3 regions of the Paenibacillus sp. FSL H8-0280 genome follow, and region 2 is predicted to be linked to each of the others. Evidence: predicted binding sites of a transcription regulator. Region 2 holds the regulator's gene; each other region holds the start of a gene.
What was found. The regulator LexA, encoded in region 2, represses DNA repair genes until DNA is damaged. The targets are predictions, from matches to a motif close to CGAACATATGTTCG.
Positions count from the first base shown of each region.

Region 1: a site for LexA is predicted at 3,962-3,975, ahead of recA (recombinase RecA). Genes of this name have one in related genera too.
Region 3: a site for LexA is predicted at 2,559-2,572, ahead of dndB (DNA sulfur modification protein DndB). Genes of this name have one in related genera too.

Region 1 is NZ_CP150296.1:2,531,134-2,538,513, forward strand. It holds gene MHI12_RS11390 (helix-turn-helix domain-containing protein) at 1-645, shown strand, start outside; gene MHI12_RS11395 (hypothetical protein) at 713-883, shown strand; gene MHI12_RS11400 (YajQ family cyclic di-GMP-binding protein) at 1,039-1,530, shown strand; gene pgsA (CDP-diacylglycerol--glycerol-3-phosphate 3-phosphatidyltransferase) at 1,850-2,437, shown strand; gene MHI12_RS11410 (competence/damage-inducible protein A) at 2,545-3,801, shown strand; gene recA (recombinase RecA) at 4,045-5,109, shown strand; gene MHI12_RS11420 (regulatory protein RecX) at 5,393-6,130, shown strand; gene rny (ribonuclease Y) at 6,441-7,380, shown strand, end outside.
Region 2 is NZ_CP150296.1:4,088,651-4,096,030, forward strand. It holds gene MHI12_RS17840 (HAD family hydrolase) at 398-1,189, opposite strand; gene MHI12_RS17845 (hypothetical protein) at 1,218-1,727, opposite strand; gene MHI12_RS17850 (DUF896 domain-containing protein) at 1,853-2,062, opposite strand; gene MHI12_RS17855 (LysM peptidoglycan-binding domain-containing protein) at 2,158-2,535, opposite strand; gene lexA (transcriptional repressor LexA) at 2,832-3,458, shown strand; gene MHI12_RS17865 (aldehyde dehydrogenase) at 3,564-4,865, opposite strand; gene MHI12_RS17870 (hypothetical protein) at 5,458-5,937, shown strand; gene MHI12_RS17875 (hypothetical protein) at 6,862-7,203, shown strand; gene MHI12_RS17880 (hypothetical protein) at 7,294-7,380, opposite strand, start outside.
Region 3 is NZ_CP150296.1:1,112,534-1,119,913, reverse strand. It holds gene MHI12_RS04980 (MerR family transcriptional regulator) at 1-354, shown strand, start outside; gene MHI12_RS04975 (hypothetical protein) at 276-650, opposite strand; gene MHI12_RS04970 (phosphoribosyl-ATP pyrophosphohydrolase) at 634-960, opposite strand; gene MHI12_RS04965 (HEPN domain-containing protein) at 1,478-1,897, opposite strand; gene MHI12_RS04960 (helix-turn-helix domain-containing protein) at 2,091-2,438, shown strand; gene dndB (DNA sulfur modification protein DndB) at 2,633-3,727, shown strand; gene dndC (DNA phosphorothioation system sulfurtransferase DndC) at 3,720-5,222, shown strand; gene dndD (DNA sulfur modification protein DndD) at 5,240-7,246, shown strand; gene MHI12_RS04940 (DndE family protein) at 7,243-7,380, shown strand, end outside.

The sequences.
Region 1 (7,380 bases), 1.6 Mb from region 2:
GTCAAAATTACAGACAGTCAACAACAGCCTGAGGATAAACCGGATCAACCTGCCGACAACGGACAGGCATCTAATCCGCCTGCGACAGATTCAGGTACTGACAGTACTGGTGAGGGCGACGCTGGTGGTAACGGTGGCGGTACAGACACGGAAGGACAGACGGACGGTCAAACTGACGGTCAAACTGATGGCCAAACGGACGGACAGACGGATGAAACTGAGGAAAAACCAACTGACAATTCACCGTCTAATGTGACTGTTGCAGAAGATGGGAAATCAGGAAATATTACGAACTTTAAAGTTAACGGTAGTGCAGGGCAACCTGTAACGGTTACGATCAAAGCAACAGGTCATAGCTGGCTGGAAGTGTACAAAGGCGAAAACTCCAGTGGAGAGAAGTTGGAGTATGGTAACACAGCCGAAGGTGACAGCTATACCTTTGAGCTTGATAGTACAGGCATGTATATTAAGTCTGGTTACGCTGCAGCGACCACGATTGAGGTTGGCGGGCAAGTTGTAACGGATGGCAAGGCGACCAATCGGATCCGTCTGAAGCTTGGTGAAGACAGCAGTAACACTACTTCTTCCACAGGTGTTGAAAATGGATCAACGGACAGTACAGGGGGTACCACGGGTAGCGAATAACCGGGTCAACTGCAGGAGACAATAACCGTGTCTTAACTTGCAGTTAACTTTTGGTGAAGTGAGGTGGATGGCTGTGACAGTCAGCTGGATCGTAACAGGTTTAGGGATCATTGTCAGCCTCCTGGGTTATTACCTGACTCCAAGTGCTTGGGGTTACGGAATATTGGGTTTTGGACTTGCACATGTACTTTTGGGTGTGCTCGATATGTTCAGACAGCCCAACCGCAGCCGCTATTAGGTTGGAAGCTGGACCAGCAAGCATTTTTGGCAGCCACTTGAAGTGGAAGCCAAAAATGCTTTTTTCTTTGTGTAAAACAGCTTGAAATTAGACTTTTGCTTAAGGTATCCTCTATAATGTTACAGAACATACGATTAACTGAAAGGGTGACTGGTTTGAGCTCAGAAAATTCATTTGATATCGTGTCCAAAATGGACTTGCAAGAACTGACAAATGCCGTTACACAAACCGAGAAAGAAATTGGCACTCGTTATGACTTCAAGGGCAGCAAGAGCAGCCTGAAACTGGATAAGGATGCGTTAACGATCGTATCTGATGATGAGACCAAACTCAAGGCTGTCATTGACGTGCTGCAATCCAAAATGGCGAAGCGTGGTCTACCATTGAAAAACATTGATTACGCAAAGGTAGAGCCAGCGTCTTCTGGTACAGTCCGCCAGCGTTTGAATTTTAAACAGGGGATTGATCAGGACATCGCCAAGAAAATCAATATCCTGATTCGGGATTCCAAGATGAAGGTGAAGAGTCAGATTCAGGGAGATCAACTTCGGGTAACTGGTAAGAGTAAAAATGATTTGCAAGCTGTCATGCAGCTGCTAAATGGTGCTAACCTACCTTTGGATTTGCAATATACAAATTTCAAGTAATATGGCCTTTTTGTAGCAAAAGTGTTTTTTGACACGGTATTGGGCGTATATTATACTAAGTGTGCATTGCTGGCAGTCAAGCATCAAGTCCAGTCCTCATCGTTTGCTGACTTTGTGAAAAGCAGTACATCTTCTGGAAGTCACCGGAACGTTTAAAGCGTTTTGCTTTTGAGCGGTTGACTTTATTTTTTGCGTTTCTACATAGTGGGATCATGTTAATATGGATTGACATTGAAACTGTACATTTCATGTTCCGGATGATGATAACGGGATTATGATGATTGTTTGGAGTAATGGAGGATATGAGGGAGGGCGTCTTGTGAATTTACCCAACCGGATTACGCTTGCACGAATTTGCTTAATCCCTTTTTTGATGGTGTTCCTGCTCGTGGATTTTCCATTTTATCCAGAGCCGTTGCAGCTTGGAAGCTTGTCGCTTCCGTATAATCAACTGATTGCTGCTGTTATTTTTATCATCGCCGCAAGCACAGATGGAATTGACGGATACCTTGCGCGGAAAAATAACATGGTTACCAATCTGGGGAAACTGCTCGATCCACTCGCAGACAAGCTGCTGGTTACTGCAGTTTTGATCTCGCTTGTGGAGATGGGCAAGCTGGATTCCTGGATTGCAGTTGTGATTATTAGTCGTGAATTTGCAGTTACCGGCTTGCGTCAAATTGCATTGCTGGATGGTTCGGTTGTTGCCGCCAGTGCTTGGGGCAAGCTGAAGACTGTAGTGCAGATTGTGGCGATTGTGCTGTTGCTGTTGAACAATTTCCCGTTTTCATACACGGGTATTCACGTCGATATTATCGCGGTATGGGCAGCAGCGCTTATTACCATCTGGTCGGGTATCGATTACTTTATCAAAAACAAAAATTTGCTTCATTTAACAAAAGCATAATGGTTTGTTCTTAAATGGGTAATCATGAAGGAAGCATTGGGTCAGGGGCAATAGGAAATTATCCTATTGCCCTTTGATCACTCACCACGTGTACAGGAGGATGCTCAATGAAGGCAGAAATCATTGCAGTTGGCACAGAGCTACTGCTTGGACAAATCGTCAATACCAATGCCAGATATCTATCCCGTGAATTGGCTGCGATGGGGATCGATGTATATTTCCAAACGGTGGTTGGGGATAACCTGAACCGACTTAGTGAAGCTATTCGCATTGCGCAGAGCCGTGCAGACGTTATTTTATTTTCCGGTGGCATCGGACCTACCCAAGATGATCTGACCAAGGATGCGCTCGCAGCTGTTCTTAACCGGAAACTGCATACAGATCGAATGGCAATGGACAAAATTGAGAGCTTTTTCAGAGATCGTAATGTGGATATGACAGAGAATAACCGACGTCAGGCGATCGTTATTGATGGCGGAACACCTCTGGCCAATGAAACGGGCCTTGCGGCAGGAAATGCGATTTCTGACAATGACAAATATTATGTTGTGATGCCTGGACCACCTAAAGAGTTGATTCCAATGTTTGAACAGGAAGTCAAACCTTGGCTGTTCCAGCATGTACTCACAGAAGAGATGCCGATCTATTCCCGAATGCTCAAATTCGCAGGTATTGGTGAATCTGCTCTGGAAGATCGACTTCTGGATCTGATTGACGCGCAGACAGACCCTACGATTGCTCCTTACGCGAGCGAAGGCGAAGTTACGGTACGTGTCTCCACAAAGGCTGCGAGTGAGGGAGAGGCGAAGCTGAAGCTGGATGCGATGGAGGTTCAGATTCGGGAACGTTTGACAGAACATCTCTACGCGAACGAGGATGTGCCTATAGAGTACACGATTGTAACCATGATGTCTGACATGGGGCTGACGCTCAGCGCTGCTGAGAGCTGTACAGGGGGGCTTGTCATGCAAAGTCTGACCTCTGTACCCGGAAGCGCGTCAATGCTCAAAGGTGGAATTGTTTGTTACTCCAATGAAATTAAAGAAAAGCTGCTGAATGTGCCTCATGATTATCTGGAAGGTGAAGATGCACCTGGGGCGGTGAGTCCTGAGGTTGCAAAAGTGCTTGCTGAGCAGATCCGCATGATTGGCGATGCTGATTTTGGCTTGGCTGTTACCGGTGTAGCTGGACCGGGATATTCGGAACGTAAGCCACCCGGACTTGTCTTCATCGCTCTTGCTGAACGTGGAAAAGAGACGGAAATTCATGAGCTGCGTATTAATGGTAATCGCGAGACGGTTCGCATTCGTTCAGCCAAAGCGATTCTCTATCGCTTATGGCAAAAACTTGTGGCGATGGATTGATTAGTTAATAGCTTCGATTGCATTTACAGTTCCAAGCAAGTATAATTAAGGAAGACGGAAGAACCGTAGAATTAGGCTTTACAGCCTTGTTTACGGTTCTTTTTTCTGTTTAATGGAAAGTTTCCTTGAGGAAGAGGCGCCTCGGCCTTTACAAAAAAAACGAATGTATGTTCGAAAAAAAGCTTGGCAAACGTGTTAAAACAAGGTATCATTATCTTATAAACAGTAAAGGGTGTGAGCTTATTGTCAGACCGTCGTGCCGCGCTTGATATGGCGCTCCGTCAAATAGAGAAGCAATTTGGTAAAGGATCCATCATGAAACTGGGTGAGTCCACTCATATGAATGTGGAAATTATTCCCAGTGGTTCCTTGGCTTTGGATATTGCATTAGGAACAGGCGGCTTGCCTAAAGGCCGTATTGTTGAAATATATGGACCTGAATCCTCTGGTAAAACAACCGTAGCATTGCATGCTATCGCTGAAGTACAAAGAGCGGGTGGACAAGCTGCATTTATCGATGCCGAGCATGCTCTTGACCCACAATACGCAAGCAAACTTGGTGTTAATATTGATGAATTGCTTCTGTCTCAGCCAGATACGGGTGAGCAAGGGCTGGAAATTGCAGAAGCTCTTGTGCGCAGTGGTGCAGTAGATATCGTCGTTATTGACTCTGTAGCCGCATTGGTTCCAAAAGCAGAGATTGAAGGCGAAATGGGTGATTCACACGTTGGTTTACAAGCGCGTTTGATGTCTCAGGCGCTGCGTAAACTGTCTGGTGCAATCAGCAAATCCAAAACAATCGCAATCTTCATTAACCAGCTTCGTGAGAAAGTCGGCGTTATGTTTGGTAACCCGGAAACAACACCTGGTGGTCGTGCTCTGAAGTTTTATTCCACAGTACGTCTGGATGTGCGTCGTATTGAGAGTATCAAATCAGGCAATGACATGATTGGTAACCGTACTCGTATTAAAGTTGTGAAAAACAAAGTGGCACCTCCGTTTAAACAAGCGGAAGTGGATATCATGTATGGTGAGGGTATTTCGAGAGAAGGCAGTATCATTGACATTGGTACAGAGCTGGACATCGTTAATAAAAGTGGTGCATGGTACTCCTACGAAGGCGAGCGTTTAGGACAAGGCCGTGAGAACGCAAAGCAGTTCATGAAAGAGCATAAAGATATTGCTGACATCATTGAACAAAAAATTCGTGTAGCCAGTAACTTGGTTACTGCAGTTCCTGCGCCAACTAGTGAAGAGCAACAAAAAGAAGCAGAAGAAGAACAAGAATTGTTTGAAATCAACGAGTAATCTCTCAAAACCTCCCTTGTAGGGAGGACCCTGAGGGTGTTCCCCATTGGACTCCGTAAACTTATCTGATTGAGCTTGGATCAATCTGGATAATGGATTGTAGTGGGAGTACTCGTGCTGTCTAACAGCCCCTGTCCCAATGGACAGGGGCTGTTAGCACGCTAACTGTGAAGTAAAGGGCCGGGCAGAGTTCCCGGTCTTTTGTATTATTAGTGTTCTTTGTCTTATGTGAAGGTGTGTTTGGCGTAGTCAGAATGAAAATGTTATGAAAGGGGAGACCAGAATGGATCAACATGACGAGGATTTATATGAAGAAGCAGAACAGGATGGCCTATCCCAATTTCCGGACAACGAAGAACTTATTATTACACGTGTAGAACGAACGAAGAGCAGGCAAGCTCGTTATCGAATCACTTTTGGCATCCACTCCATTACGGTTCTTGAAGATGTGATGATTAAATACAGGATGACTCAAGGTAATACGTTTATGAAGAAGGATCTGGAGGAAATCATTGTAGCTGACGAGCGACAGCGGACGTATGCACAGTCTCTGCGTTTTTTGGAGCATAAGCCACGTACGCGCCATGAATTAAGTCAGAAACTTCGTCAGAAGGAGTTTGCTGCACCTTTGATTGAAGAGGCGCTGGATCGGCTTGAGCGGGAGAACCTGGTGGATGACGATCTATTTGCGAAGGAATGGACAAGACAGCGTATGGAGGGCAAGCGGAAGGGAAAACTGTGGATAAGGCAAGAGCTGCGTCAGAAGGGCATTGCCAATGATCTCATTGTTGAGGCACTAGAAGGGATCAGTACAGATGCGGAATTTGAGACTGCCTTGAGTGCAGGACGCAAAAAATGGAATCAGGTCAAAGGGGACGTCAAAGAGAAGAAAAATAAAACGCTTCCCTTCCTAATGAGACGTGGTTTTTCAATGGATATGGTGCGCCGGGTCGTGAATTGTTTAATTGAAGAAGATGAGGCTGGGGACCCTGAAGATGACGAAGCGTTGTTATGGGATTAGCAGACTAGAGTCTCTATACTGCATTCTCTTGACAATTTCTTTCGTCAAATACTAAAATGGACATGAGTCTGTAAGAAATGGACAACCCTTTTTCCTTCCAAAAAAGCGGTTTCGGTTTCTTAAGATTTATACCATTCTTAATTATGGGTTCGCTGGAAACAGTGAATAGTACGTGGAAACATGTACATGTGAAATGAAAATCGGCGGGGGATCGCCGTGAGTATTCGTTATTCCCAAACATATGTAAGGTTTGAAAACTGCAAATTGACCCAAGGAATGCCTTGGAGGAACCAACGAGGAGGTGAACAGTATGAATCCTGCAATCACGATCGCTCTCGTTGTGGCCGCGCTAATCATTGGGTTCGGAGTAGGGTATTTTATTCGCAAATCTCTTGCAGAGGCTAAAATCTCTAGTGCGGAACAAGCTGCCGTACAAATCGTGGAGAACGCGAAGAAAGAGGCAGAGGCACTGAAGAAAGAAACGGTGCTGGAAGCGAAGGATGAAATCCATCGCATTCGTGCTGAAGCTGAAAAAGACACTCGTGAACGTCGGAATGAAATTCAACGACAAGAAAGACGATTGTTGCAAAAAGAAGAGTCGCTGGATAAAAAATTGGAATCACTCGAACGTAAAGAAGAGCAAGTGGCTAACAAAGAGAAACGAATTGATGAGACTCAGCAGCAGATCGAAATGATTTACAAAAACCAGGTGACAGAGTTGGAACGTATATCCAACCTCACCATGGAAGACGCACGCAGTATCATACTGTCCAACGTAGAACAGGAAGTCCGTCATGAGACGGCTCAAATGATCAAGGACATTGAACAACAAGCGAAGGAAGAAGCGGACAAGAAGTCCCGCGAGATTATTACACTCGCCATCCAACGTTGTGCGGCTGACCACGTAGCGGAAACAACGGTATCTGTTGTTACCCTGCCAAATGAAGAAATGAAAGGCCGGATTATCGGTCGTGAAGGACGTAACATCCGTGCGCTTGAAACCCTTACAGGGATTGACCTCATTATCGATGATACGCCAGAAGCTGTTATTCTGTCGGGCTTTGACCCGATTCGCCGTGAAATCGCCCGTACTGCCCTGGAGAAACTGGTGGCTGATGGACGTATTCACCCGGCACGGATTGAAGAGATGGTTGAGAAATCCCGCAAAGAAGTGGATGAGCGTATCCGTGAATACGGTGAGCAAGCTACCTTTGAAGTGGGCGTGCATGGTCTGCATCCGGATCTGATCA
Region 2 (7,380 bases):
GAATCACACAATCCAAGGTGCTTCACATCATTAATTAGCACTTACTAAGTGGTGTGATCTCCAAATCGAAAGAAGCTTTTTCAAAATATTAAGCGCTTACAATCAATCGAAAATAATAAGCAATAACTCCCTGCTTCCATTTTAATGAAGTAAGTCAAAAAGGAATTGCTTTAGGACAATCTAAATACTAGTCATACTAGTATGTTAGTTATATTCTAATCCAGCTTCCCCCTAATTTCAATAACTTTTAGCAAAAAAAATGGAGATCTCATTTAACAAGGTAATTTAGTCAATAAGTTCAAATAAAAAAACATTGGTAACTTCAAGAACGACATCATCGTTCATTGAAGCTTCCAATGTTTCAGGGTGCTGAGGAAAGATGTTATAGCTGATCTGCTTAGAAATTAGCAATAAGCTGATTTAATTCCGATAAATGTGTTATTTCATGGTCTGGCGCATACGTTTCATTGTTGGTCTTATGCTCACGGTTAATCCATACGGATTGGATGCCAGATGATAAAGCACCACGAATATCAGTCGTTAACTTGTCTCCAACCATCATGCTCTCTTCGGGTTTAACACTCAGTTTACTCAAAGCATGTTCAAATATCGACGGATCTGGTTTTCCTTTTCCGAAGTTACCCGAGATAATAATCTCATCAAAGAATGGAGTCAATTCAGGTACACCATCCAACTTCTCTTGTTGCAAAGCAGGACAACCGTTCGTTAACAGCAACAGTTTGTACTTTCCTTGTAACTGACGCAAGGTATCCATCGTTTCTTCGTATACATGAGGTCTGGATCTCCGTTCTACTCCAAACTGCGCGGCCAGTTGTTCAGCAAGATCTTCCCGATCTATACCCAACTTCAACAAGCCACGACGCCAGGATTCTTTACGGTATACTGGAGCAAGTTGTTCCAACTGACGGAATTCGGGTTGATCCCCACCAGTAAAGTTCGCCCATAGGCCTTCAAACGGATTGATTCCAATCATTTTGGTAAAAGGAAAGGTTTCATATGATTCATACAGTCCACGTGCCTCATTACGCACAGCTTCTTCAAGTTCTTCTGGTTTGACCCCAGTCTCTTGCGCTGCAATTAGACAAGTCTCATGAAAAGCTTCTCGAACACTACGCTCATCCCACAATAAAGTATCATCTAGGTCGAACAAAATCGCTTTTAACGCCATTCCGATCATCTACCCCTTTATGCAATAATTACTTTTCGACGGTTTCCACGGTGATCTGGTGTGCTTTTGCAAACTTCAGTAAACGTTCTGCAATCGCATCTGTATCGTAACGGTTCAATAACTTGGTAAACACCCATCTTTTCCCGCGACTGTTATGTTCGATTACAACCGTACCTGGTTCAATTCTGAATTTAACGATATCGTCAACCCCAATTGAACGTTCACGATTACCCTTCGTCGTTATAATCCGATTACTGCTAATCTTGATGTATGGACGGCGAAGCATGAAGATGACTGCCAAAAATACGTAAAGCAGCATGGTCACCCAGTCCCAAGTTGTCATTGGAGCTTGCACAAGGAATGTGCTCATAAACAGATACAAAAAGGCGAGACCGATCAAAAATATTGGGAACAACAAGCTGCGTCCCTTAAAGACTTCTTCACCTGGTGTACCAGTGATTGGTTGACCACTTTTTTTGCGTTGCTGATTTAACTGCTTGGAATTTTTCTTAACCGTTCTCTCGAACGAACGCGACATGAGAATCCCCCTTATGTGTCTTTGTATCGGCTTACATAACTGTAAACCAACATTTCCCCCTATAAATTGCACACTCAAAATAACAGGAAGAAACCTAAATATCATAATGATATCATTAGGTTTCGTTAGTGTTTGAGTTTGCCTTGGTGGCCTTTGTCATTCTCATCATCAACAATCTCAATGGTATCCAGTTGTTGTCTGAAATTGCTGCGAATATTGCTCAAATAAATCTCTCTTAGCTCGGCACGTTCAGCAAGTTCTTCCTCCGACAATCCAGTGGACTTTTGCTTACGAGCCAATTCGTTAATGCGTGCTACCAGACTATCTATATCCAAGCTTGTCCCCTCCAAAAATACAAAGTCATATTAACTTTGCCATGATAAAGGCAGCTTGTCAAGCTGACACGCGCTAACACTCATTGATGTGCATTTTATTCTGCAAATTGCGGTAGAGCTAGTACTTGACCCACTTGGATGGAAGTCGTATGAAGTTGATTCACTTTCTTAATTGCTTCTATATAAATACGTGTATCCATATTCGTCGGTTTATGTTCCAAAGAAATACTCCATAAGGTTTCCCCTTGTGAAACGGCAATCTTCCCTCCAGGCAGAACATCATTCTCATTGCCAGCAAATACAGTTAAAACAGTGCTGCATCCAATAAATATAATCAAAGAGGTAATGGCTACCTTTAACATCCATGAAGAAATCTTGAAACGCGCTAAAACCTTCTTGTAGTTCCCTATGTTAGACTTCACCAGTTCCGAATTCATCGGTTCATAAATGCTTTGATAAGTAGAATATCTCATTAAATACCCGCCTCCAAACGTTTGTTCCTATCTGTTGAAATCAATATAACACGAACACTTGTTTTGTTCAATAGATTTTTAGAACAATTGTTCGCTTCTTTTTTGAAGGAGAAATATCTTCATTGAAGTTCTTTTGCAAAGTATTTGCAGTATTATGCTCTGCCTTTTGGACAAATTCGGTTCTAAAAGTTAAAAAACACTGATTTAATGCTATTTTATTTAGAACTTATGTTTGTACGAACGGAGGTTCTATGTTATAATTTTCCCAAACGTTACTAAAATGGGGTTGATACGGTATGTCGAAGATATCCAGCAGGCAGCAGGCTATTCTGGAGTTTATACGAAATGAAGTCCGGTTGAAGGGGTATCCTCCTTCCGTACGGGAAATTGGTGAAGCTGTTGGACTGGCTTCCAGCTCAACAGTACATGGACATTTGGATCGTTTGGAGAAAAAAGGTTTGATCCGACGCGACCCTACCAAGCCAAGAGCCATTGAGCTTTTGAGCCAGGAAGAATCTGAGCATTCTCATCAATTTGCTCATAGCGTTGCACGTATTCCTGTCGTTGGTAAGGTCACAGCCGGGGTTCCAATCACTGCAACCGAGAACATTGAAGACTACTTCCCTCTTCCTACACATTATGTAGGCGAACAGAAAGTGTTTATGCTTTCAGTAGTGGGAGATAGTATGGTGGAAGCTGGAATCGTTAATGGAGATTACGTTATTGTCCGTCAACAGCAAACTGCTGATAACGGTGATATCGTCGTTGCAATGACTGAAGACGATGAAGCTACAGTGAAAACGTTCTATAAAGAGAAAGATCATATTCGCCTTCAACCGGAGAATGCGACCTTCGAACCTTTACGTTTGAAACATGTTAGTATTCTGGGTAAAGTCATTGGCCTTTTCCGAGATATTCATTAATATTTAACTTGAGTAACAAAACTAGATGTAATGAAATACGAAAGAGGTTGCCCTGATGAACAGGACAACCTCTTTTTTTCATGTTTATGTTATTTTAGCGGCTAATTATTCACTGCGTTTCAGAACACTTTTGTGATGCGAGAACACATCAAAGCTCTGTTGTCCGTGATATGAGCCCATCCCACTCTCTCCTACACCACCAAACGGGAGATAGTGTGAAGTCATATGAGAAAGTGTGTCATTAATACATCCCCCACCGAAGGACACTTGATTCAGAACCTGCTCCTGCAGTTGCTCATCTTGTGTGAAGAGATATAGCGCCAATGGTTTTGGCCGGCGAACAATCTCATCCAGCATTGGGTTCAGGTCACTGTACGTAAATACAGGAAGAATCGGACCGAAGATCTCTTCTTGCATGACAGCTGATTCCCAGTTCACATCTCCAAGTACAGTCGGCTCAATGAGCAACTGCTCACGTACAGAACGTCCACCAATCAGCGTTTTGCCATCTGTGAGGAATCCCGACAACCGATCAAAGTTACGCGCGTTAACAATATGCGGGAAATCAGCGTTCAATAACACATCATCCCCAAATTTATCTTTGATCTCTGCGCCAATCATATCGATCAGTTCATCATGAACTTGTTCATGCACAAGCAAGTAATCCGGAGCAACGCATGTTTGCCCCGCATTGAGGAACTTACCACGAACAATCCGCTGGGCCACCAGCTTCAGATCTGCATCGTTATGGACAATAGCAGGACTCTTACCACCCAACTCAAGAGTTACAGGAGTCAGATGCTCCGCAGCTGCCTTCATAACAATGCGACCAACACCCGTGCTTCCTGTGAAGAAAATATAATCAAACTTCTCTTTCAACAATGCGGTGCTGGCTTCAACTTCCCCTTCCATAACGGCAATATACTCCTGAGGGAAAATCTCATGAATCAGATCATACGTCAGACGAGATACGGCTGGTGTTAATTCAGAAGGCTTGATAACTGCACAGTTACCGGCTGCAATTGCTCCAATCAGTGGACCAAAGGCCAGTTGGAAAGGGTAATTCCAAGGTGCAATAATAAGCGCCACTCCGTATGGTTCCGGATAAATGGTGCTCACCCCATCCGGCATAGCCGAATTGGTTGGGACTTGTTTAGGTGCAGCCCATTCCTGCAGGTGTTCTAATGCAAAATCCAGTTCACCCAAAACAATACGAATCTCTGAACCGTAAGCTTCCGCCTCTGATTTGTTCAAATCTGCCCGAAGTGCATCTTGAATCCGTTGCTGATACTTTTCAATTCCTTTTCTAAGCTGTTGAAGCGCATTAATCCGATACTTGATATTTTTAGTTTGTCCTGTATAAAAAAATGTACGTTGTTCTGTCACTAGTTGTTTTGCTTGATTCATATTAACATCTCCAATTAATTATTTAAAATTAAATTGCTCAAAATTTAATTAAAGTATACCTCTTCTATATGAAACTTTCAACATACAAATGAAACATTGATTTGTATGTATTTGGACGATGTTTGCAATTTTAAATGTGTGAATGCTAGAATTCCTTTCTATCTCGTGGCTTTCAAGTTGCCTTATGAGGGTGCTATGTAAGTCTTTCATTCTATAGACAGTATCAGCTTACTGCGATAGTAGGTGAGTTTTGGTTTTAAATTCAACAGTCTCATGGAATACATCTATTATCGTAGCAGGTTATTCTAATATCTGAGTAAAAGGATGAATGGCTAAGGAGAAATGAATAAATGTTCAGTCGTTGCCTGATAAGAACAACTGAGATGTCTAAAGACAAGGTGCCGCAAGAAGTTAGAAGTTCGCGACTATTTAGGACAGACTGACTGATACAATGACCTTTATTAAGGTTTATGAGAGGCTATCCTCTTCTAGTTGCGACTCCACATGTATTAGCTTTTCCTCTCATTTACATAGAAAAATATACCTAGGTCTGATAGACTATATGCAGAATACATATATTGGAGGAATCATCTTGAAAAAAGCATCACTTTTATTGTCAGCCTTAATGTTAACAATAGCAATAACAGCTTGTGGAAGTGAGACAGAAAAAACAGCCAATACAGTGCCTGTGAAATCAACTGAAACAGAACTAGTAGAAACGAATGTATTAGTAGACACTGAGCAAGCAAAAGAAGAAACTAAGCAAGATGAAGTAGCAGAAACAGTTGAAGCAATCGAATATGAACTTGATGGTTTAAAAATATCGGAAGTGTCCGTCAAAGATGATAATGGGATGTGGTCTTTAACAGCCTCTATTGAAAACACTGATAAAGAATTCGAAGTTGCTTTGCTCAAAGCGACCATTAACGACAAAGACGGAAAACAAATCGGTACAGCAGACGGTACGGCTGACTTCCTGGGAAAAGGTGAAAGCAAAACGGTTGAGTTTTACTCAATGGATGATCTTACGGGTTACGATTCTTTCAAATTTCAGATTGACAGTAAAATGTAATGAAGATCGGATTGTGAAGCCCAGCCTGAAAGAGCATTTGCCAGCTCAAACCAATATAAATAAGTCATCGTTCATCTAACTGGATATGGATAGCTATGAAATCCGAAATGGGCATTTTATAACTAAGTTTACCATCAGACGAAAATCGACATTGTTAAGAAAAGTCTAATTAAATGAAAATAAGGCCTGTCAGCTAAGTGCTGATAAGGCCTTATTCTATTTCTAAACGCCTGGAAGTATCTCTTATAAAAATTATCTACATTTAGCGATAAAGTAGCACTCATAATTTTTCAATTACTTAGTAAATTACTCTGAAAAATCTCTTTGATTGATCTTGTTAATAACTATTTTTGCTCATTTATTTCGCACAAATAGTGAACTTTTGTGGGCAATTTGGTTTTTGATTAAGTATGTTGAGAATTGTCCACAAAAAGAAAAACCCCTCAGCGCTAGAGCACCAAGGAATTTAGCTATTAGTACAACTTGATATATTGATCGCGTTCCCATTGATGGACTGGTATGCAGTTTATGTACGATCGCTTCATATTATAGTTTCTTTCAATATTTATGCGCTATTTACGAAATAGAATAGGAACTAAAGTTCGTAGTCGATCATAGCTTTTCACGACATTGGGGACATTTAGGAGACAATTTGGGGGATGTCCCACAAACTTTAAATGAACCGTCAGTACAGCTCCAATGGATCATAATCATATATCAGAAACACCCCTTTATAATAAGCGGTCTGGCGATGCCGATTGCCACACTCAAAAGCATCGACTAAAAGGTTAGCGAGTTTTCTTATTTATCAAAACAAAAATAGTAGTGTAAAAACTTAAATTTTTAATTATTGTATATATTTTCCATATAAGGTATGATATATTTACCGATCGGGATAAAATAACTAAAGGGAGAGTAGATTAAATGAAAAAGAAATTACTTGCTGGATTATTAGCTGTATCTGCATGTTTTTCAGTTGGATCCACGTCCTTCGCTGCTGATGCAACTATTTCAACACCTAATTCTTCACCATCGGAAATGTCCCAGGTGATAGCACCTCATGCTTTTTTTGAGCGCGATATTTACCTAAAAGTAGGCCAACCTGGACAATGGTATAGCGGCTACACTTATGATGTAATCTATAGCGATGGCGCTTGTGATATTGGCCCTGACTTTTTAGTTACTCCTATTCAACCTGGGCTTACAGTTGTAAGTGCAAACCACGGTACTTATACGATACTTTTCAAATTCCATGTTAGCTATTAGTATCAACGAACAATGACAAACTTTAGTGCACCCATGCCAGATGCACTATAATAACAGGCGCTGTCAGAAGTCCCTCCGACAGCGCCTGTTTTAAATCGAACTGGTTTTTCCTATTCTTTCATTACGATAGTTAATAACTAACAACCTCCAAAAATCATAGAAACCTATATTATCATC
Region 3 (7,380 bases), 3.0 Mb from region 2:
GGAGATACCGTGAAATATCAGGAATTCGAAGCCAATGTGAGCGAGCTGTCTGTGGAAGAACAAGAAAAAGCCTACCAGCAGTTCTCGGTCAACATGGAGCAGGTATTTCGGGAGTTGGCGAAGCATCAGGATCTATCTCCTGCTTCTGGTGAGGTGCAGGCGCTATTGCGTGAATGGAAGAGTTGTCTGGAGCAATTTATGAGTTGTGATGCTGAGATTTTGAGATGTATTGCGGAAGCCTATACGACGGATCGTCGCTATGCGGGTTATTTTGATCAGTTTGGCGATGAGGTTTTTTTGAGGTTTTTGTATGAAGCGATTATGATTTTTATACAATCGGCATCGAACAGATAAGCTTTCGGGTGAAAAGAAGTACCCATACTTCGCCACAAACGTGTCTCAATTCGTGGTTTAACCTCACAGAGCGCCCGCAAGCCTTCCGGCTGTGTGATATACAGATAGTCTCCCGCGAGCATCCGCACCTCGGCCCCACGCTCCGCCGCCCGCTTTAAGTGCGGGGCCAGTAGTTTCACCCCGGACTGCATGATAAAGGACGTCATAATATAAATCCCGGACGCATGGTGCATCCGGGTAATCAGTTCATCGACCAGGTTATCTGTAATGAGTTTAACGTTAAGCTTCGTCGACATCAATCAGGTACACCCGTTCCTGGAATGCACCGCGCGCTTCCGCTTTGTCTGCCTGAAGCTTATCCAGCTGCGCTGCATTCGCCCCGTGTACCTCCGCCAGCGCTCGGATCACCTCCAGCATGTCTGCCAACTCTTCCAACGCTTCCTGATCGCTTGATGCATTTAAGTACTCATCCGATTCTTCTTGTAGCTTCGTTCTTAATTCTTGCTTATACTCCTCCGAGTCTAGAATGCGGGTCCGGCATTCCTTACCGCTGGATGTGATAATATCCGGAATCTTGTCCCGCACCAATTTGTTATATGTAGGCATGTGGTATAACATCCTTTCTGCTCTTGAAGTCTCCCAGCCCCGATCCAAAATCTCCCTTGTTGCGATTATACAAGTTGCTATGTGGAGGGATGGGTTGAGTTAATAGAAAATAATTAACAAACACACCAACGGGCACGACGTCAACAATGCCGCTGTCAAACTGATCTGTCCTGCGACTCGTCCTCCAGTAAACTCTTGCCTTGAAAAGAACATCCAGATCGAGAGGTACGTAGCGCCTAGTGGGAATGAGATTATCCCGCTAAACGTACTCGGTTCCATATACCCAATCATCATGCTTTTACCGATTAGGATTAAAGTAACCAATTCCAATATAGATAATATGAAAAACGCGATAGCAATTACTCTTTTCAAAATGTACACCTACTTTCCAGATGCAAAGCAAAGAGCATCCTTTGTAATCTCTGCATCACATATCCTTTATTTGGATGATGTCATCTTGTAAGCGTAACATAGATTAATCAAACATTTAACCCAAATGATCAATTAAAAAAACATCTTACTCTGATGAATCATCCTCCAATCGAGTGGCTAACTCGTCCAATATCTCTTCTGTTCGTTGAAGAAGCTTTTCAATGTTGTCCAGTTCTATTGGCTGGTCATGTGGGTAATCCGCTAGGGATGACATATGTTGCATCGTACCGATGAACAAGGCAATATCCAATCCGGGTTCAGTGTCCGTATGCACTAAAGGCAAGATTACGTTCATGGTGAGTTCCTTGGGTGGATGAACTGAATGATACTTATGGATATAAAGCGCCTTGATCATGGAGGCTAGAGCCCAATCGCAGAGAATCAGGCAGGCTTTGAACTGATTGTGATTATGCATAATTGCAGCAAGTTTGATGTGATACTGGGAAAGTCGTTGATATTCAAATTCATCATTCTGCCGATTCGTGTAGGAGTAAGCGTGATTCAAGGTAATCAACTCCTCAATATTTTAGTTTAGAATCCACACTACATTTGAACACTCTGCATAATTTTTTAAAACTTTTGGGCAAGATACAAACAAATATTACTACATAGTAGTTTTAAATACAAATTACTTATTATCTATCGGTTAATTAACGATGATTCTTTCTCTACACTTCTAATTAAAGAGAGGTGTTCATATGTCCGAACTTTTAGAATTAGTGGGCGCGAGAATAAGAGATCTAAGAAAATCTAGAGATCTGTCTCAAGAAGCATTAGCTGAAAATGCGGGGTTTAATCCAAGTTACATTGGTTTTATTGAACGAGCAGAACGAAATATATCTTTAAAAAATCTTGAAAAGATTGCTGCCGCTTTAGATGTCGGTGTATATGAACTGTTTACATACGTTAAGGAGCGTGAAGATCTCTCGCAGGATGATTCCAATATTACTAAGATCATTTCTCTATTAAGAACCCATGAACCTAAGCACATTTTAATGGTGCTTAATATAATTACTGAGATCTTCGATACTTATGATAAAAACTAAAATAACGAGGAGCACGCCGATCGTACACGACCGGAATGTTACCTCGTTATTTTCATTATTCCTTCATCTTTTATTCACGTAATTACGTACTATATTTACTTTATTATGTAATTTAGACATTGAACATTTGTTCGTCTTACGATAAAATCAATATACATTCTACGTTATTACGTACGTAAAACAGGGGGATGCCTATGAACTTCAGTTATAGTTTTCCAGCGATTCGCGGGATTCAAGCTGGAAGAGATTTTTATACAGTAATGTGCCCATTGAAATTAATACCTCGGATATTCCTTTTTGATGAGGAGGAAATTCCGGCCGACCACCGTGCACAACGTTTAATGAATAAATCAAGAATTCCGGATATTACGAACTATATTCTTGAGAATCCTAAAGATTATATTTTCTCTTCGTTAACTGCATCAGTAAACGGCGAGCTAATTTTCCAGCCACAATCAGAAGAGTTTAAAGATCTTGGTTATTTGAATATTTCTTTAGATGCTCAATTTCTCATTAATGACGGTCAACATAGACGTGCAGCTATTGAAGAAGCTCTCAAAATTTCGCCTGAACTTGGTGACGAAACAATATCAGTAGTATTCTTTCATGACCTTGGACTTCTGCGCTCTCAGCAAATGTTTTCGGATTTGAATCGTCATGCAGTGAATACCACATCTTCAATCGGAATTCTATACGATCACCGTGATCAACTATCTTTGATCACTAAAAGTTTAATTAATGAAATTCCTTTATTGGAGCGATATACGGATCGTGAGAAAGTGTCGTTGTCCAAAAACTCTCCTAAATTGTTTGCTCTGAATCACATTTTCAATACGATCTGTAAACTGTTAGGTAAGCGCAAAGGTGAGTTAATCTCAGAACCGGAGAAAAAATTTGTTTCTGAGTTCTGGGCTCTACTTTGTGTTTCTATATTGGAATGGCAAGATGTACTCAATAAGCGAACCTCGCCAAGAGATCTTCGTATTGGTTCGGTTGTAGCGCATGGTGTATTTCTCGAAGCTATTGGTATAGTTGGGCACTATCTTTATCGTTATCATGCAGATCAATGGGAATTGTACGTAAAAGAACTATCCAAAATCGACTGGAGCCGCGATAATAAAGCGGATTGGTTAGGTCGTGCTTATGGACAAACCGGACGTATTAACAAGACAAATGAGACCATTCAATTGACTGCAAATCTCATAAAATTTAAATTAGGGCTCCCCTTAACAGAAGCCGAGCAGAAAATTGAAAATAAAATAAAAGAAGGTACATCTACTGATGTTTAATATATTTAATACTGGAAGCAAGTTCGTTGAAGCCAAAGAACTAGTCAAAGAAGTCTATTTAGCAGATGAGAAGCCTTGGGTCGTAGGTTTCAGTGGGGGAAAAGACTCAACGGCAGTTGTACAACTAGTCTTTCAAGCCTTATCTGAGCTAGAACCTTCTCTTCTGAAGAAAAAAGTGTACGTCATTTCATCAGATACTCAAGTAGAAACTCCTTTAATTATAGACAAAATCACGCGAACTCTTGGACGCATACAAAATAAAGCACTCGCTGTAGGTTTGCCTATTGAAACACACAAGGTACGTCCAAAAGTTGAGCAAACCTTTTGGGCCTCTATTATTGGAAAAGGTTATCCTACTCCTCGTCAAAAGTTCAGATGGTGTACGGATCGTTTGAAAATCGAGCCTGCTAACCGCTTCATTCTTGATAAAGTAGATCAGTTTGGTGAAGTGGTTATGTTACTAGGAGTTCGAGATTCCGAAAGTTCTACAAGAGCAGGAGTAATGCAGTCTCATACTATAGAAGGTTCAAATTTAATGCGTCACTCTACACTTCGAAACGCATTTGTTTTTGCTCCGATTCGCTCCTACACTCTTGATGATGTATGGGAATTTTTATTGCAGTATGAGTCACCATGGGGCGATGATAATAATGAACTGCTTCAGCTCTATCAAGATTCAAGTAGTGAATGCCCTCTCGTGGTAGACAAAGAGATAAAAGAAAGTGCAGGTTCTTGTGGAAACAGTCGTTTTGGGTGTTGGACATGTACAGTTGTTAATGAAGATAAGGCGTTAAGCGGATTTATTAATAACGGTGTAGATTGGTTACGTCCATTATATGATTTTAGAAATTTCCTTGTTCAAATACGTGAAGACCGTACGAAAAGACAAAAACATCGTATGAATGGCGAAGTCTATCTGACAACAAATTTAGGCGGAATAGATCCTGATGATTTGAGTCATCCGAGAATCTACAAATCTGAAATGAAGCATTATATTGAAGAAAATAAAATTAACCTTGCTTCTGTGGAGGAATTGGATATTTTAATCGTTGATGATGAGAATCCAGATGCTCTTCCTAAACGTTTTGGCGTCGGTCCTTTCACAATGAAAGCTCGGGAAGAAATTCTTCGAAAATTATTACAAACTCAAGAAGAAATTCGCCAAATGCATGACCCTAACGTTGAATTAATCACATTTGAAGAGCTTAAGGCGATTCGGAAATATTGGCATGACGACCTACAGTGGGAAGATCGACTTCCTCTGATCGTCGAAGAAGAAACAGGTATAGTTTACGATTGGCATCAAAATGATCGTCCTGTATTCAAAGAAGACCAAGTTACCGATCTTGAATCTCTTTGTCAAGAAGAAGGAGTCAACCTTAACCTTCTTAAAGAATTAATATCTGTTGAGAAAGAATACTCCGGTGTAAAAGTAAGAAGAGGACTATTCCAGGCATTTGATAAAACACTCAGACAAGATTTCTTACATTTATAAAGGTGGATAAATAATCAATGCACATTCAAAAACTGGCTCTCCGAAATATAGGTGCTTACTATGGAGAGCTCAATAAATTTGATTTCCGTACAAAGACTAACCGTAACGTAATACTACTTGGTGGGAAAAATGGTGCTGGTAAAACGACAATACTAGAATCTTTAAGAATCGTTTTATTTGGCTCTATGGCATATGGTTTTGTTACTGAGAATGAACCCTATTATCGTAAAATTAGAACATTACTGAATCGTAAAGCAATTAATGAGAATGTGACTGACGCATTTCAGATTACTCTTGATTACAGTTCCACTGAGGATTTCGAATTACATGAATATTCATTAGTAAGAAGCTGGCGAATAAAAAATGATCGTATTCGTGAGAGTTTTGCAGTTAAACGTGATAATCAATTCTTATCTGCTCAACAAACTTCTGATTTCCAAAGTCGATTACGTGAAGAAATGCCTCCAAAATTATTTGAACTTTGCCTTTTTGATGGTGAGGATATTTCGCGTATTGTTTCTGAAGAAAAAATTCCAGAGTACTTGAAAGAGTCAGGTAAGATTCTATTTAATCTGGATCTATTCGTAAATTTGGAAAAGGATTTGAACACATACCGAATACAATATGCTCAGCAAAATGCCAGTGCAGCAGAAGAAGTTGCTCAGTATGAAAAACTCGAGATGGAGATTGATCAACTCAAAGCAACAATCGACGAAAAACAACAGCTTACAGTGCTGCATGAAGAAGAGATAAACAATCTGAATGATGCTATTAAACAAGATAAAAAGGATTTCGAAATTCACGGTGGCTTACTTCAGGAAAAAAGACAAGAAATTGTTTCTAGAATAAACGTTATTGAGAACAAACGCAAAACGAATTCAGAACATGTACGGCATTTCGTCTCATCTCTTCTTCCCTTCTTTATAGCGAGGAAACAACTCAGACAAGTATATCATCAGCTAAATGGAGAAAAACAATTTGAGTCATACGATTATGTTGCAAACTCACTAGTAGAAGAAAAGCTAGCTTCTCTTCTTAATAATGTACTTGGGCCAAGCAAAGAGGTTGATGAACGTGAAGTAACATCTGTATTTGAAGGTCTACTGAATTTAATAAAACCCGATCAAACCAAATTAATTCATCGTGCATCGTTTGAGCAGCGTAGCGAGATTCATAATTTGAATAAACAAATTCAAGCACTTAATGTAACCGAATATGTTAGCCGTTTTGATGAAAATGCTATCTTGTTAAAAGAATCTCAAGAATTAAGGACTCAATTAGAAACGAATGATCAAGCCAGCGAATTCAAAGAACTTCTGGAACGAATTGAACAGAAAACAAAACAAGCTGAGCAACACAATATGATGATGGAACAAATTGAATTTGAAATTCAAGCCCTGTCTGAAAGCTTGCATGCTAAAATACTGCAAAAAGAAAAAGTAGAAGACAAGATTCGAGAATATCATAAATCTGAAAAGTCATATGAAATGACTGAGAAATTACTAAAAGTTAGTCAACGTTTTAGAGAACGCCAATGGCGTAAAAAACTTGATGACGTTGCTAATGAAACTGTGCGTATGATTGACGTACTCTTCCGTAAGAAAGATTTCATAAAACGAATTCATATTGATCACACGACTTTCGAATTAAAGCTATATAACTTGATGAACCAAGAAATTTCAAAAGAACGTCTTTCTGCTGGTGAAAAAGAAATGCTGATGTTAACAGTAATACTAGCTATGTTTAAAGTGTCAGGTTGGAAACTGCCGTTTGTATTCGACACCCTCATGGGAAGACTTGACCAGGACCACAAAAAGTCTCTTATTCAACATTTTATACCGCGTTGTGGAGAACAAGTCCTTATGTTCACAACAGATTCTGAAATCACTTCAGAACAGTTTCATGTGATTGAAGAAATTACGGCTCGTTGTTACACGCTAGAATATGATGCCTCTCAAGAGAGTGCAGTAATTGTGAAAAACCGCTACTTTGATATCGTTAGAGAGGCGGGACAAAATTCATGAATTTTACATTAAAAACATCCAAATATGCTAAAGAGACACTAACACAACTTCATGCCTCAACCGGTATTACTCCCAACATTTTGATCCGGTATGCAGTTGCTCTATCTCTGAGAAATAATGATTCAAGTAATCCA